DNA from 2 places in the Neobacillus solisequens genome. Region 1 is predicted to be linked to the other one. Evidence: riboswitches for the same ligand, from Rfam matches in the RefSeq annotation. Region 1 holds a riboswitch; the other holds the start of a gene.
The links. Region 1 has a riboswitch for cyclic di-AMP ahead of ACI3K6_RS09525 (APC family permease). Riboswitches for the same ligand answer to the same signal wherever they lie in the genome.

Region 1 (3,946 bases):
TTTAAAGAAGATGTTCATCCTCTGGTAAGATCTATCTCGGACAAAAGATACTATTTATGAGACATATTTAAGGGAGGCTACCAATTTAGTAGCCTCCTTCTCTAATGGATCCCTTATTTATACCTGGGCCCATATTTATTATTTTATTAAATGATAAGGCACAGTTGTTACAATCACGTCTCTTCGATAAAGTAAGAAGGATCGAATAAGAAGGCTTGATTGGTTGTGAAGAATATTGTGCCACCCCTTTTTAGGAATAAATTGCGGAATGACAACTGTTACCCGATAATTCCCTTCTTTGGCTTTATGCTCTACAGTATCAACAAATTTAGTAAGTGGACTGATGATACTTCTATAATGAGAGTGCAATGTCACCAGCCTTACATCTGGTTGCCATTTCTTCCATTTTTCTTCGAACTTCTTTTCGTCGTCTCTTTCAAAGGCAACATACACCGCAATGATTTGATCAGGCGATAAAGATTTAACATAATTTAAGGTATTCTCTACAACATGAGTCATGCCAGCGACAGGCACTATCAAAACATTACCTTCAATGGTCAAAGGTGGTTTACACGTTTTAAGACTTAATTGGTCTCCAACAGCGTCATAATGCTTTTTAATTCGATGAAAGAAGAACACAATGATAGGTAGAAAGATTAAAATAGACCAAACCTGTGAGAATTTTGTTATTAAGAACATTAATGTAACAATAAGGCTTATTAGGGTACCTGTTGTATTAATGATAAATTTAGGTACCCACCCTTGAGGCTTCTCTCGCAGCCATTTAACCATCATGCCTGACTGAGACAAAGTAAATGGAAGAAACACCCCAACTGCGTAAAGCGGGATAAGATGTTCTGTTTTAGCATGAAAAGTTAAAATTAAAAGGATAGAAGCAATGCCAAGTATAATGATGCCATTTGAATACCCTAATCGATCCCCTCTCATAAGAAACATTCTAGGTATAAACTTATCCTTAGCAAGATTAACTGCCAACAACGGGAAAGCGGAATATCCAGTGTTCGCAGCAAGAACTAATATCAAGGCTGTGGTTCCTTGAATAAAGAAATAAATGAAATTCCGACCGAAAGTCTCTTCAGCAATTTGGGATACGACAGTTACTTTTTCACTTGGAGAAATCCCATAATAATAGGCTAAAAATACAATTCCTGAAAATAGAATGGCAAGTAACGCTCCCATTGCCATTAATGTTTTAGCTGCATTATTAGGAGCTGGGTCTTTAAAATTAGGTATAGCATTAGAAATAGCTTCAACTCCTGTTAAAGCGGAACTCCCGGAAGCAAACGCCCTTAATAGAATAAACAAACTGATCCCCGTTACAGGGGTACCGATTGGGGTGTGTAATTGTGGCGAAACCCCTCCGGTTACAATGTTATATAAACCAACAGCAATCAATATAAATAACGCTAAGACGAATAAGTAAACCGGGTATGCTAATATTGAAGCAGACTCCGTTACCCCTCTCAGATTCAATATTGTTATTAAAATGACAAACGTAATTGCGATTCCTACATTATAGCCATGTAAAGTCGGAAACGCAGATGTTATAGCATCGGTCCCAGCAGACACACTTACAGCAACTGTCAGGATGTAGTCCACCAATAGGGACCCTCCAGCTATCAAGCCTGGATTTACCCCCAGATTGCTTTTTGAAACCACATAGGCCCCACCTCCATGAGGGTAAGCAAAGATGATTTGCCTATAGGACAGTATCAAGGCTGATAAAAGAATTAACACACCTACTGCAATAGGAATGGAATACCAAAATGCTGCAGTACTGATAGTAACTAATACAATTAAAATTTGTTCAGGACCATATGCCACTGACGACAAAGCATCAGATGAAAGGATTGCTAATGCTTTCGTTTTGTTTAGTTTCTGTTCGCCTAGCTCATGAGATTTCAAAGGTCGGCCAATTAAAAATCTTTTTATAACCCCAAACAAGTTATTCACCGCCAAAAATTAATTATGGTTTAATTTACCCATGCTATCAGTAATTACTCAAAAATAAAAAAATTTGCCTACAAGTCAGATTTAAATAGACCCGTAGACACACCATTTTTGTAATGTCACAAGCTCCACCTTCCTTCTCATATACGCTTACGAGGTTAGCTGTCGGATTCGGACCTTGAGTAGCCCTACCAAAAAAGGATTCACCCCTTGAGTTTAGTAGCAACCCACTAAAATGGTTCCCCCGTACCTATTGGTTTCAGCGATTTAGAAATTTGAAACTGTCATAATATTACTCCAATGTCTAGATAGTGTAAATGGATTTTTTCAAGAAGACTCAAAACTATTATTGATTTTCATCTTAAAAAAGGGGTTTACAGCCGAAACCTTCCTACCAATAATCCCAATTCATCTGATTGAATTTCTAAAGAGTCCGCATTTGAAGATAATCTCTCGATAGAGCTACTGGTTTGTTGAACAGCCGCTGATGTTTCTTCTATGCCGGCTGCAGATTCCTGCGATATAGTAGCAATGTACTCAATAGACTTGTTAATTTCATTGCTGCCATACACAATTTCTGTTAAATTTTTTGAGACTTGCTCGATTTTTTCTGCCATATTAACAACAGCTTTGTTAATATTTTCGAATGTCTCACCCGTCTCTTTAATTTGAATCGTTCCTTCTCCCACCTGTTGATATCCTAATGTTAATGATTCAGCCACATTCTTAGAGACATTCTGAATGCCATTTACAATACTTGTAATCTCTCCTACGGAAAGTGATACTTGTTCGGCAAGCTTCCTTACTTCATTAGCAACAACGGCAAATCCCTTTCCATGTTCCCCCGCTCTGGCCGCCTCAATTGCAGCATTTAATGCCAATAGATTCGTTTGATCCGCAATGTTATGAACCACATTAATGAGGTTGGCTATTTTTTTAGACTCATCATCCAAACTTTTAACTTTTTCAATAGAGACACTCACAATATCATAGATCTTATTCATTTGGTCTATAGATTTATTCATCCGCTCATTTCCAATTTCAGTTACGTTCGAAATATCATAGAAAGATTCCTGTATTAATGTCCCATTTTCATTTACAAGGTTTATTCGCTTTGAAAAATGATTCACTTGCTTAGCCAATTCAGTCGTCAAGTGTGCCTGTTGCTCCACCCCGGATGATAACTCCTGCATAGTAGAAGCTACCTGGTTGCTGGAAATATGGATTTCTGCACAAGATTCTTTCATAAAAAGTGATTGATTTTTTACTACTTGGGAATGCTCCGAAATATTTTCTATCATTTCTTTTAAACTGGCCTGTGTATTTTTTATTGAAAAAAATAATTGTCCAAATTCGTCGTTTCTATTTTTCCCCTTGAATTTATATTCGAGATTGCCTTTAGAAATGTGCTCCATAAAGTCTCTTATCTGTTTTATGGGAGTGGAAAAACTTTTGCTTAAAAAGAAAGCAGTTATGACAACCATAACGATGGTTATGATGCCACCGATTAACAGATAAAGAAATATTTGGCTATTAATTGTCTTGACAATACTTACATCTTGTTTAATTTGTGTTATTCCAATAACCTCTTGTTTAGTGGGATCTAATAGAGGCATATACACTTCATATTGATGGTCATGTTCCCTGGTCATTTCTTTGCCAGCTTTCACTTTATTGATAATCCTATTATCTTTAAACCTTGTTCCGATCTTAGAATCATCAGTAGAAATTAAAATCTGGCCTTCAGGATCCATTATATTAATGTTTACGTCTTTGAGCGTTTTAGTTATGTAGGTGATTGCGGAACTATCTATACCTGTTTGTAAAGTTCCTATTATTTTATTTTCATAAACGAGTGGGACGAACGCACGAACGGCTAGACCACTGTTCCCAGACTCGAAACCAGCCATTTCCTTCCCTTTAATCGTTTCTTGAATCGCAGGCTTATCACTTTTATCATCACCAAATTTTTGTG
Region 2 (3,946 bases), on a different contig from region 1:
GCCAAAGGCCGCTTCTGCAACCATCGATAAAACGGATTTGGTCCCTGTTGGGTCGGGATGTATATTATAAGCTTGTGAAAGTATGGTTACTCCTCCAAAGATGACAGCTAATAAAATTCCCAATGTTAACATGGTTCTTTTTGCATTTTTTTCAGCAGGTCTTCTGAAATGAGGAACAGCATTCGATATAGCTTCGACTCCTGTAACAGCTGAACACCCGGAAGAAAATGCTTTTAATAATACAAACCAAGTCAAACCTGTAGGTAATCCGGTAGGAACAGATACAGAATGGGTTGTATGCCCAGTGCCAGTTAGCCAATCAAATAAACCTTTCCCTACAAGGACTAGCATACAGAAAATAAATAAATACGTTGGGAAGGCAAATACATTTCCAGATTCAGACGTGCCTCTTAAATTCATCCAAACCATAAACCAGGTGAATAATAAAGCGATTGGAACAACATAGGGAACGGCTGCATGATAGGCTGAAGTGATCGCCATCACTCCTGCTGAAATGGAAACGGCAACGGTTAGTGTATAATCAATTAGAAGCGAAACACCAGCCAAACGCCCCCACATCATTCCTAAATTTTCCTTGGCTACCATATACGCCCCGCCACCTTGTGGGTAGGCATCAATGACTTGCCGGTAGCTAACAATTAAAATCGCGATTAGTAAAATAATTGCCAGCGCAATGGGAATAGAAAATGAGAAGGCAAATGCTCCAACGGTTGCAAGCTCTAATAATATCATTTCTGTTCCGTATGCTACGGAGGAAAGGGCGTCCGATGATAGAATCGGTAAAGCTTTCCACATGGGCATTTTTTCGCCTTCAGCCTCTTCCGATTTTAATGGCCGCCCTAGGATTAGCCGTTTTATTGATTGAGAAGTCATTTCTTTCTTCCTCCAATTATTTTTTAATTTAAGTACTTTTTACTTGTTGTTAATTTTTTATATTGGATTCTGCATATACATCGTAATTTAAATGAATATTATGTTCAGTATTAATTAAATTAATAAATTTGACTGCATCATTTTTATTTTCACAAACCTGTATATGCTCTATCCAAACGGAATACCGATTTTTTTGAATACATGTAAGGATGCAAGGAAAATTAGTACCTGATTTTAAAACATACCATCCTTTCCTTAAATCTTTCCATGGCTTCTTCAATATAGATAAAATCGGTAACTTGCTTCTGTTAGACCAATTTTGTTGGTCCTGTTCAATACGGATTGAATGATAAACTTCATTTATTTCACCATTATCTGAATTAATTAGTTCGGTAAAACCTGCACTTCTTATAGCGTATTGAAGTTCACTTTCATTGTCTGCAAACCAGTAGCCTAAAATAATCCTTTTACCATCGATCAATTTCCAAATTCCACCAAAAACTCTATAACTTAATGTATGCATATCAAAACAGTCTTTTTTTGATCCAAATAAGGTTGGACAAGAATTATCTAAATAAAGATATTCAAAATCGAAATTGGTATTAGAAAGTTGAATCATAAAACTTCCTCCCAAAAATCAACACTTTGGCATTGAATCAGTAAAATTAACCAAAATTAAATATTTAATGAGTCCTGGTAAACCTTTAGTCTCTCTACTTTCTTTTAATGTATCCCCTATTCCTTTTTCCTAAAAATAGGCATAATAAAAAGACCTACTTAACATGCTCAAGTTGCCTTTTTGCTTTGTAAACAAAAAGCCCCCTGAATCAGGTGGTCTTCTGACCTCCTTCGCTTTAGCCGACGAAGTTAGCTGACGGGTAGGATGGCGAAAGAGTATCTCATCCTTTCTACAACTTGTAGAATTAACCCCGGAAAAATTGGTTCCTCCGTTCCTGAGTTTCCTCAGAATTAAGCCGTTCATATGATTTTTTTATAATGAAATTTTATAAAACTTCGCTCAAATCGACTTTCACCTTCTCTTATTACTTCTTGTGCTCCCCTATTTAAAATAAATCTATATGTATTTTAAGATCGTTTAAATAAGAAATACAGTTAAGATGTTGTTAATTTTTTAAAATCGAATTCATTTTATAATTTCAATAAAATATTATTAGATAATAATATCAAAACATGAAGGATGATATGAATGAAGCAACTGAAACATATCACATGGAATATCGGGGTGATGGTCATGATCATGATGTTCATTACTTTCCTATCTTTATTCTTCAAATATATAGGAATAACTGAAACCAATATAATCATTACTTTCATATTAGGTGTTTTGCTAGTTTCAAAATTTACAGAAGGTTATTTGTATGGAATAATTGCATCAATAATCGGGGTATTGGATTTTAATTTCTTTTTTACTATGCCTTTTTACTCTCTCGCTGTTTATCGACCAGACTATCCCATAACATTTGCTATTATGTTGATTGCCGCGATTATCACAAGTACATTGACGACAAAGGTGAAGAAAGAGGCAAGTTTATCCTCCATTCGTGAAAAACAAACACAAATTCTTTATCAGATCAGTAAAAATTTACTCCAAGCACCAGACGTAGACCAAATCTTAGAAATTGGTGCGAAAAAGATACTTGAGTCCATCAATCATTCTGTTTTCATTACTGCGTTAAAATCATCGAACGGACTGAGTGAACCTTTCATATTAAAAACAGATGAGAATGAACAAATTTTTTATAATAGCGATGGAATAAGAAAAACAATCCAAACAAATAAATCGTTAGAAACAAAGAATGTAACCTATTTTCCGATTAAAGGACTTGACGAGAGTCTCGGGGTAATTGGGATTACCTGCTTGAATTCTACTTTAACCATTGAGCAAAAAAGTTTTGTCGAAGCCATTTCTATGCACCTTGCGCTAGCAATGGAACGCGAAAAAATTTCAAAAAAACAACAGAAAGCCCAAGTAGAAATGGAAAGAGAAAAACTTCGAGGTAATCTTCTTCGTTCAGTATCGCACGATTTACGTACACCTTTAACAGGAATTTTAGGATCTACGACTACTTTACTCGAACACGGAGAAATACTTGAAAAAGATGTGAAGAGACAATTACTAGTTGATATTTTCGAGGATTCTAAATGGCTTATCCATTCAGTTGAAAACATATTAAGCATTACCAGGATGGATGATGGTAACGTTTCAATTAATAAAAATATGGAATTAGTGGAGGAAGTCGTTAGTGAGGCAGTCTTTAGAATAAAAAAACTTGATATTCATCATGAAATAAAAATAACTATTCCAGACGAACCTATTATGATTCCAATGGATGGAATATTAATCAAACAAGTATTGATAAACTTGCTTGATAACGCCATTAAATATACACCACCTCATTCCACTATTAAAGTGAGAGCCTTTCTTAAAGATAATTTTGTTTATTTCGAAGTAGCTGATAACGGAAATGGCATTCCCGATGAAAATCTGTTTGTGATTTTTAATCGATTTTTCACTACTTCTTCAGGGCGTGGCATCGGGTTAGGTCTTTCCATTTGTAAATCGATTATTACCGCTCACGGTGGAGTAATTTCTGCTTTTAACAATGAAGAGGGCGGAGCAACTCTTCGATTTAAATTACCAGTAAAGGATGATACATATGGAAAATAAGCCAGCAATTCTTGTGGTTGAAGATGACAAATCGATTAGAAATTTTATTTGTGTTTCATTAAATGCAAATGGTTATAAATACATTGAAACAGATTCGGGTAAAACCGCTATTTCTTTAGCCGCATCCCATCGTCCAGAAATCATTATTCTGGATTTAGGACTTCCAGATATTGATGGGATTGATGTGATTACCGAATTAAGAAAATTTACAAAAGCACCTATTGTTGTTGTATCGGCACGAGGGCAAGAAAAAGAAAAAGTACGAGCTTTAGATTCTGGTGCAGATGATTATTTAACAAAACCTTTTAGTTTGCCCGAACTGCTCGCACGACTGAGGGTTGCTTTGCGTCATTTAATTCCTAC

Region 2: linked by a shared signal. The riboswitch ahead of ACI3K6_RS16005 (hypothetical protein) and the one ahead of ACI3K6_RS09525 (APC family permease) in region 1 are both predicted to bind cyclic di-AMP.

Annotation. Positions count from the first base shown of each region.
Region 1 covers NZ_JBKFGJ010000009.1:51,520-55,465, reverse strand. The annotation lists gene ACI3K6_RS09525 (APC family permease) at 139-1,965, opposite strand; cyclic di-AMP (ydaO/yuaA leader) riboswitch at 2,104-2,246, opposite strand; gene ACI3K6_RS09520 (methyl-accepting chemotaxis protein) at 2,346-3,946, opposite strand, start outside.
Region 2 covers NZ_JBKFGJ010000017.1:43,649-47,594, reverse strand. The annotation lists gene ACI3K6_RS16010 (APC family permease) at 1-894, opposite strand, end outside; gene ACI3K6_RS16005 (hypothetical protein) at 944-1,513, opposite strand; cyclic di-AMP (ydaO/yuaA leader) riboswitch at 1,736-1,880, opposite strand; gene ACI3K6_RS16000 (ATP-binding protein) at 2,102-3,583, shown strand; gene ACI3K6_RS15995 (response regulator) at 3,573-3,946, shown strand, end outside.